2 regions of the Streptomyces diastaticus subsp. diastaticus genome follow, and region 2 is predicted to be linked to the other one. Evidence: riboswitches for the same ligand, from Rfam matches in the RefSeq annotation. Region 2 holds a riboswitch; the other holds the start of a gene.
The links. Region 2 has a riboswitch for cobalamin ahead of Sdia_RS06555 (ABC transporter substrate-binding protein). Riboswitches for the same ligand answer to the same signal wherever they lie in the genome.
Positions count from the first base shown of each region.

Region 1: linked by a shared signal. The riboswitch ahead of Sdia_RS22240 (ABC transporter substrate-binding protein) and the one ahead of Sdia_RS06555 (ABC transporter substrate-binding protein) in region 2 are both predicted to bind cobalamin.

Region 1 covers NZ_BLLN01000005.1:1,073,735-1,077,938, forward strand. Annotated here, with positions in the region: gene Sdia_RS22235 (MMPL family transporter) at 1-1,585, shown strand, start outside; cobalamin riboswitch at 1,645-1,836, shown strand; gene Sdia_RS22240 (ABC transporter substrate-binding protein) at 1,896-2,948, shown strand; gene Sdia_RS22245 (FecCD family ABC transporter permease) at 2,945-4,003, shown strand; gene Sdia_RS22250 (ABC transporter ATP-binding protein) at 4,000-4,204, shown strand, end outside.
Region 2 covers NZ_BLLN01000002.1:1,081,827-1,086,030, reverse strand. Annotated here, with positions in the region: gene Sdia_RS06560 (FecCD family ABC transporter permease) at 1-600, opposite strand, end outside; gene Sdia_RS06555 (ABC transporter substrate-binding protein) at 607-1,614, opposite strand; cobalamin riboswitch at 1,650-1,796, opposite strand; gene Sdia_RS06550 (IclR family transcriptional regulator) at 1,992-2,753, shown strand; gene Sdia_RS06545 (SAM-dependent methyltransferase) at 2,785-3,594, opposite strand; gene Sdia_RS06540 (SpoIIE family protein phosphatase) at 3,675-4,204, opposite strand, start outside.

The sequences.
Region 1 (4,204 bases), on a different contig from region 2:
GCTGATCGCGGTACTGCTGATCCTGCTGGTGGTCTACCGCAGCGTGCTGCTGCCGCTCGTCATCATCTTCGGCGCGGTCCTCGCCCTCGGACTCGCCTGCGCGGTGGTGTACGCCCTGGCCGAGCGGGACGTGGTCCGGGTCGACGGGCAGGTGCAGGGCATCCTGTCGATCCTGGTGATCGGTGCCGCCACCGACTACGCGCTGCTGCTCACCGCCCGGTTCCGGGAGGAACTGAGCCTGCACGGCGACCGGTTCACCGCGATGCGGCTGGCCTGGCGGCAGTCGTTCGGACCGATCACCGCCAGCGCCGCCACCGTCGCGCTCGGCCTGCTGGCACTTCTCCTCAGCGACCTCACCAACAACCGGGCCCTCGGACCCGTCGGGGCCATCGGCATCGTCTGCTCGGTCCTCAGCGCGCTCACCTTCCTGCCCGCCGCTCTGGTCCTGCTCGGCCGGGCCGCCTACTGGCCGGCCCGGCCCAAGGTCACCGGCACCGGTGGCAGCCACCGTCTGTGGCAGCGGGTCGCCGACCGGGTCGACAGGACGCCGCGCAAGGTCTGGGCGATCACCCTGGCCGCCCTCGTGGCGTGCGCGGCCTTCGCCCCGACGCTGAGCAGCCGGGGCGTCCCGCTCGACGAGATCTTCGTCAACGACGCACCGTCGGTCTCCGCCCAGGAGACGCTGAGCCGTCACTTCCCGGGCGGCGCCGGCAACCCGGCCGTCGTCATCGCCGACGCCGGCCGGGTGGACGAGGTGGTCGCGGCCGCCGAGAAGACCGAGGGCGTCGCCTCGGTCGCCCCGGTCACCGAGTCGGGACGGCCCGGCGGCGGCGAACCGCGCGTCGTGGACGGCCGGGTGCGGATCGACGCCACCCTCCAGGACGGCGCGGACAGCGACGCCGCCAAGGAGACCGTGGCCCGGCTGCGGACCGCCGTACACGCGGTGGACGGCGCCGACGCGGTGGTCGGCGGCTACACCGCGCAGCAGTACGACACCCAGCGCACCGCCGAGGCCGACCGGAACCTGATCATGCCGGTGGTGCTGGCCATCATCCTCGTCATCCTGATCGCGCTGCTCCGCTCGCTGGTGACGCCGCTGCTGCTGGTGCTCACCGTGGCACTGAACTTCGCCGCCACCCTCGGCATCGCCTCGCTGGTCTTCACCCACGTCTTCGGCTTCACCGGGACGGACGCCTCCGTCCCGCTCTACGGATTCGTCTTCCTGGTCGCCCTCGGCGTCGACTACAACATCTTCCTGATGTCCCGGGTCCGCGAGGAGACCGCGCTGCACGGCACCCGCGAGGGCGTACGGCGGGGCCTGACCACCACCGGCGGAGTCATCACCTCGGCCGGTGTGGTCCTGGCGGCCACCTTCGCGGCCCTCGGGGTGATCCCGCTGGCCTTCCTCGTCCAGATCGCCTTCATCGTCGCCTTCGGCGTGCTGCTCGACACCCTGGTCGTGCGCTCCCTGCTGGTCCCCGCCCTGGTCCGCGACATCGGCCCCGCCTCCTGGTGGCCGGGCGCGCTCAGCCGCCGGGCCGAGCCGGCGCGGGACGCCACCGAGGACGACCGCACCCCGGCATGACCGCAGGCCGTACGGGCACGGCGGGCCTCCCCCCACCCCAGGGACCGGGAGGCCCGCCGTGCTAGCTTTCGCACGCCAGTCGTACCCGCGCATCTCGATGCGAACGGGTCAGGGAATCCGGTGCGAACCCGGAACTGACGCGCAGCGGTGAGGGCGACGGGCGGCGCAGTACGCCACTGGGGCATCCCCCGGGAAGGCGCGCCGTCCGCACGACCCCGAGTCCGAAGACCTGCTGGCCCTCCGCCCCTTCGGGCGGGGTTCCTGTACGCCAGGCTTCGCGACCGAGCCTCGACACGAAAGCCGTACCCCCGTGCTTGTTGCGCCCTTCCGCCGGATCTCCCTCGCCGCCTCCTGCACCGCCCTCGGCCTGCTGCTCACCGCCTGCGGGGGCCAGGGCTCCGAACCCGCCGCCGAGGCGAAGGAGGCCGGGGCGGCCACGCTGGAGAACTGCGGCCGCACCGTGACCGTCGAGCAGCCGCCGCGGCGAGCCGTCTCGCTCAACCAGGACTCCACCGAGATCCTGCTCTCGCTCGGTCTCGCCGACCGGATGGCGGGCACCGCTACCTGGACCGACCCGGTCCTGCCGCACCTGGCGAAGGACAACGCCAAGGTCAAGCGGCTCGCCGACAACAACCCCTCGTTCGAGAAGGTCCTCGACGAGGAACCGGACTTCGTCACCGCCTCCTTCGAGTCGACCCTCGGCAAGGGCGGCGTCGCCACCCGCGAGGCGTTCGAGGACCTCGGTGTGGGCACCTACGTCTCGCCCGCCGACTGCGCCAAGACCAACTCCGGTGACGGGGACGGCGCGCGGACCGATCCGCTCTCCCTGGCCGACATCCACGGCGAGGTCACCGACCTGGCGAAGGTCTTCGGCGTCGAGGAACGTGGTGAGAAGCTCGTCGCCGACCTCGGCCGGCGGGCCCGGAAGGCCACTGACGGGCTGAGCACCAGGAAGGCTCCCGAGGACGAACGGCCCACCCTCCTCTACTGGTTCGCCAACGCCGAGGCGCCGTACATGGGCGGCTGCTGCGGTGCGCCCGGCATCATCACCGAGGCCGTCGGCGGGAAGAACGTCTTCGACGACACCAAGGACGAGTGGCCGCAGATCAACTGGGAGACCGTCGCCGACCGCGACCCCGACGTGCTGGTCATCGGCGACCTCACCCGCAAGTCGCAGACGGCGGAGAGCGCCGCCAGGAAGATCGCCTTCCTGGAGTCCCACCCGGCCACTCGCACCATGACGGCGGTGAAGAGGAAGCGGTACGTACAGGTGAGCGGGGCGGCGCTGAACCCCTCGATCCGCACCGTCGACGGCATCGAGGAAGTCGCCGCCAAGCTGCGTGAGTTCGGGCTGGCGAAGTGACCGTCACCGCCGCGCGCCCCGGCACGGGGCCCGGGCGGGCGCGGCGGCCGGGGGCGTGGACGCTCGGTCTGTCGGCTCTCGTCCTGCTGCTGGCCTCCGTCTCGGTCGCCATCACCATCGGTCCCGCCCGCGTCTCCGTCCCCGACGTGTGGGCCGTCGTCGCCTCCCGCCTCGGCGGCCGGGAGAGCGGGCTGACGCCCATCCGTGAGGGCATCGTCTGGGAACTGCGCTTGCCGCGTACCGTGCTGGCCGCCGTCTGCGGGGCCGGGCTCGCGCTCTGCGGCGTGGTCATGCAGTCGCTGCTGCGCAACCCGCTGGCCGACCCGTTCGTCCTCGGCGTCTCCTCCGGCGCCTCCACCGGCGCGGTCGCCGTGGTCGTCCTCGGGCTCGGCGGCGGCGCGCTGTCGGTCTCCACCGGCGCCTTCGTCGGCGCCCTCGTCTCCTTCGGTCTCGTGCTGCTGCTCAGCCACAGCCTCGGCGGCACCACCGACCGGGTGGTGCTCTCCGGAGTGGCGGGTATGCAGCTCTTCTCCGCGCTCACCTCGTTCGTCGTGATGTTCGCCGCCGACGCCGAACAGACCCGGGGCATCCTCTTCTGGCTGCTCGGCAGCCTCTCCGGCGCCACCTGGACCGACGTCTGGGCCTGCCTGGCCGTGCTGGCGGCGGCGCTGGTGGTGTGCGGGGCACGGGCCAACCAGCTCGACGCCTTCGCCTTCGGAACGGAGAGCGCCGCCTCCCTCGGCGTCCCGGTGGCGCGGACCCGGCTGGTCCTGCTGACCGTCACCGCGCTGCTCACCGCCGCGCTGGTCAGCGCCGCCGGAGCGATCGGTTTCGTCGGGCTGGTGCTGCCGCACGCCGCCCGCGCCCTGACCGGCACCCTGCACGGGCGGCTGCTGCCGGTGGCGGCGCTGAGCGGCGCCGTCTTCCTGGTCTGGGTGGACACCCTGGCCAGGACCGTGCTGGCGCCGCAGGAGATCCCGGTCGGCGTGGTCACCTCGCTGATCGGCGTGCCCGCCTTCGTCCTCATCATGTACCGCACCCGGAGGCCCGCGTGACCGGCCGTGCCACCTGCCCGGCCGGCCGGCCGGCGCTCCGCGCGGAACGGGTCTCGCGGTCGGCGGGCGGGCGGCTCATCCTGGACGGCGTCACGCTCCAGGCGCGCGCCGCAAGCACGGTCGGGCTCATCGGGCCCAACGGCTCCGGCAAGTCGACCCTGCTGCGGCTGCTGGCAGGGCTGCTGGCGCCGTCCGCCGGCA
Region 2 (4,204 bases):
GGTCCAGAAGAGAATGGCCCGGGCGTGCTCGGCCTGGCTGGAGAGCACCAGGGCGAGGCTGGTCAGCGCGGAGAGGATGTACTGCACCGCGACCCCGGCGAGGATCAGCCGGCCGGTCGTCATGGTGCCGCCGCGCCGGGCCATCGCGTAGACGGCGACCAGCGCGCCCATCGAGCCGGCGAAGGCGGCGACGGGCAGGGCGACGGTGCCGAGCAGTCCGGTGCCGATACCCGCGACGATGACCAGTACCGCCCCCGTGGAGGCCCCCGAGGAGGCGCCGAGCAGGAACGGGTCGGCCAGCGGGTTGCGGACCAGCGCCTGGAGGACCGTACCGGCGACGGCGAGGCCCGCGCCGACGACGACGGCGAGCAGCACGCGCGGCAGCCGCACGTTCCGGATGACCGGCGCGAGCGGCGTCGGCTCGCTCCCGGTGAGCGCGGCCAGCACCTCGCCGGGCGGGACGCGGACGGAGCCGAGGGCGAGCCCGGCGAGGCCGGCGGCCAGCAGCAGACCGGCGAGCAGGGCGAGGACGGCGGGGTACGACAGGGCCCGGCGGCGGGGCTCGGCCGCCGCCGGGGTGCCCGCGGGGGCGGTCACCACGGCCCCCTACTCGGCGGCGCGGTCGGGGTGGAGCTGGTCCGCCAGCTCGTCCACGGCGTCGGGGACGCGCGGGCCGAGTACGGCGGAGGAGAGCGGCAGGACGGCGAACCGCTCGTTCTTGATCGCGGGCACGTCCTTGAGCGCCGGGTCGTTCAGGAGCTGCTTCTTCTTGGCGGCGACGGGGGTGCCGCCGTAGTCGTAGATGACGACGACCTCGGGCTTGCGCTCGACGACCTTCTCCCAGGAGACGTCGCCGAAGGACTTGTCGAGGTCGGCGAAGACGTTGCGGCCGCCGGCCCGGCTGATGAGGTCGTTGCCGATGCCGTGGCCGCCGGCCGTGAAGGCCGAGCTGTCGCCGCTGTCGAAGACGAAGACGGCGGGCTTCTCGGCGCCCTTGAGGCGTTCGGCGGTGGCCGCGAGCTGCTCCTCCTGCTCGGCTATCAGCTTCTCGGCGCGCTGGGGCACGCCGAACGTCCGGGCCACCTCGCGCAGTTCCTTGCGCAGCTCCTTGACGCCCACGGGTCCGTCGGTGCAGCCCTCGACGTTGAGGCGGGTGGGGACACCGTCCTCGGCCAGGGCGGCGCGCTCGCGCCCCGCGCCCTTGTCGAAGGCGCTGGCGTAGCCGCCGTAGACGAAGTCGGGTGAGGCGGCGATCAGCTTCTCGTAGGAGGGGTACGCGTCGGCGACGACCTCGATCCGGTCGTAGGCCGCGCGGTACTCGGGGAGGATCTCGTCGTCCAGGAAGGCGGTGCCCGCCATCCGGTCCTCCAAGCCGAGGGCGAGCATGACCTCGGTGACGTGCTGATTCATCGTCACGGCCCGCTCGGGCGCCTTCTCGAAGGTGGTCTTCACCCCGCAGTTGGTGACGGTGTACGGGAAGCCCTCGCCGCCTTGGGCGTCCTGGCCGCCCTTCGCCCCGGTCCGGCCGCCGTCGGCGGCGCCGCAGGCGGTGAGCGGGAGGAGGAGGGCCGCCGTGGCGGCGAGCGCGCGCGGGGCGCGACGGGGTCCGGACATGACCGTGCCTCTCCGGGGGATGACCGCGTCCCCTGGTAGTGCGAAAGGCGGCGGGTCAGTGTCGGACTCCCGGGCCCGCGCGCGTCGCCGCGCCGGGCCTGGTCACCGTGGCGGGACCGCGCCGGATTCGCACCGGCTTCCTGTCCTCCGCCGCCTGGGTGAACGCCGCGATTCTGTCACGCGGGGGGCGGAGGTTCCGGGGCGAGCCGGGGAGACGGTGCTCACACCGGGGAGGGCGGGACGGGGGGCCGCCGCCCGGACCCTCCGTGCGCTCCGGCCCGGCGGCGGCCATGCTGGTCCCCGACCGTCCAGCCCCGGAGGCCCCGTTGCCGCCCCACCCCGGCTCCCCCGCGCCCACGTCCAGCACCTCCCCCGCCGTGGGGCGCGCACTCGACATCCTGCTGCACCTCGCCGGGCGGACCGGGCCGGTGCGGGCGGCCACGCTCGCACGGGAACTGGGGATGCCGAGGTCGTCGGCGTACCACATCCTCACGGTGCTGGCGGAGCGCGGGTTCGTGACCTACCTGCCCGGGGAGCGGGCGTACGGGCTCGGGGTGGCGGCGTTCGAGATCGGGTCGGCCTACCTGCGGCACGAGCCGCTGGAGCGGCTGGCCCAGCCGGTGGTGCGGCGGCTCGCGGGACGGCTCGGGCAGACCGTGCACCTCGGGGTGGTCTACGGCGCCGAGACCGTCTACCTGCTGAAGGAACGCCCGCCGCGCGGACGCGCGGCCGACACCGCCCTCGTCACCGACATCGGCGTCCGGCTGCCCGCGCACCTGACCGCCAGCGGCCGGGCGATCCTCGCCCACCTCCCCGAGGCGCAGGTCCGCGCCCTGTATCCGCGCCCCGGGGACCTGATCACCCGCACCGGCCGGGGTCCGCGCTCGCTCGCCGAGCTCCTCGGCCTGCTCGCCGCCGACCGGCGGCGCGGCTGGTCCGAGGAGACCGAGCTGGTCTCGGAGGGGCTGCGCTCCCTCGGCGCGGCCGTCTTCGACCACCACGGCCATCCGGTCGCCGCCCTCTCCACCACCTGGCGGCGCCACTACGCCCCGCACGGCACCGACGGCGTGCGGGACGCCCTGGCGCGGGCGGCGGCCCGGCTGACTTCGGCGGTGTCGGGGCGGGCGCCGGGCGGCTGAGCCGGGCGGCCGCCCCGACGGCGGGACGGTGTCAGCGCTTCCTGGCGACCGCCCCGTACATGGCGATGTCGCGGCCCTCGATGCCTTCCTGCTCGGGCCCGGGGCGCCACTCGTGGACCTGGGTGACTCCTGGTTCCAGCAGGTCCATGCCGTCGAAGAACGAGGTGGCGGTGGCGAGGTCGCGGAGTTCCATGGGCATGCCCTGCTGCCGGTACTCCTGGGCGACCCGGTTGACCTCCTCGGGGGCGAAGTCGGCGGTGCCGATGGTCATCGCCAGGTAGCTGCCGGAGGGCAGCGGGTCCAGCAGCCGCTGGATCAGGCGCCGGTCGTCCGGGGGCAGGATGAAGTGCAGGATGCCGATGACCAGCAGGCCGACCGGCCGGTCCAGGTCGATGAGTTCGCGGAACTCGGGGCTGCCCAGGATCGCGTCGGGGTCGTGCATGTCGGCGTCCACGTAGGCGGTGGCGCCCTCGGGTGCGCTGCGCAGCAGCGCGCGGGCGTGGGCCAGGACGATGGGGTCGTTGTCGACGTAGACGACGTGCGACTCGGGGGCGACCTCCTGCACCACCTCGTGCAGGTTGGGAGAGGTCGGCAGGCCGGTCCCGACGTCGAGGAACTGGCGTATGCCGTGGTCCTCGGCGAGGTGGCGGGCCGCGCGGTGCATGAAGCGCCGGTTCTCCAGCATGTGGACGGGGAGGGCGGGCCAGTGACGGCACATCGCGTCCCCCGCCTCGACGTCCGGCGGGTAGTGGTCCTTGCCGCCCAGGATGTAGTCGTAGACGCGGGCGGAGTGGGCTCGTGAGGTCGCGAGACCGCTCGGGCGTGGCTGCGGGGCGTTCATGCGGCGTCTCTTTCACTCAAGGGAAGTCGTCTTCTCCTGTCTGTCCGCACCGGCCACCGGCCATGTGCGCGGTGCGGGCGTCACCGGTCCGCCCGTGCTTGCAGCGCGATGACGGCGATGTCGTCCAGGCGATTCTGCACCGGCGGCAGCAGTCCGCGGACCAGGGCGGGCAGGGAGGCCCCCCGGCCGGCCAGTTCGTCGGTCCGTTCGCGCAGGCGCCGGAGGTTGTGACCGATGTCGGTGCCCGGGGTCTCCACCAGCCCGTCGGTGTAGAACACCATGACGTCGCCCTCCCGCAGCTCCGTCTCCTGGTCGGAGCGGGGAAGGCCGTCGGCGACGCAGAGCGGCGGGTCCGCGCCCGCCGGGTTGTGCAGGTACCGGGCCGGCTGCCCGGCGGGGATCAGCAGGGGCGGGGGGTGGCCGGCGTTGGACAGGGTGACGCGCCAGAGGTGCTCCGTCTCCCGGCGCAGGATCGCGTGGACCGCCGTGATCATCGACGGACTGTCGAGCGCCTGCACGACCCGGTCGAGGCGGTCCAGGGTGAGGGCGGGGCTGACGGCCGGGCCGCTGTCGTAGGCGAGGGCGCGCAACATGCTGTTGACGCGCCCCA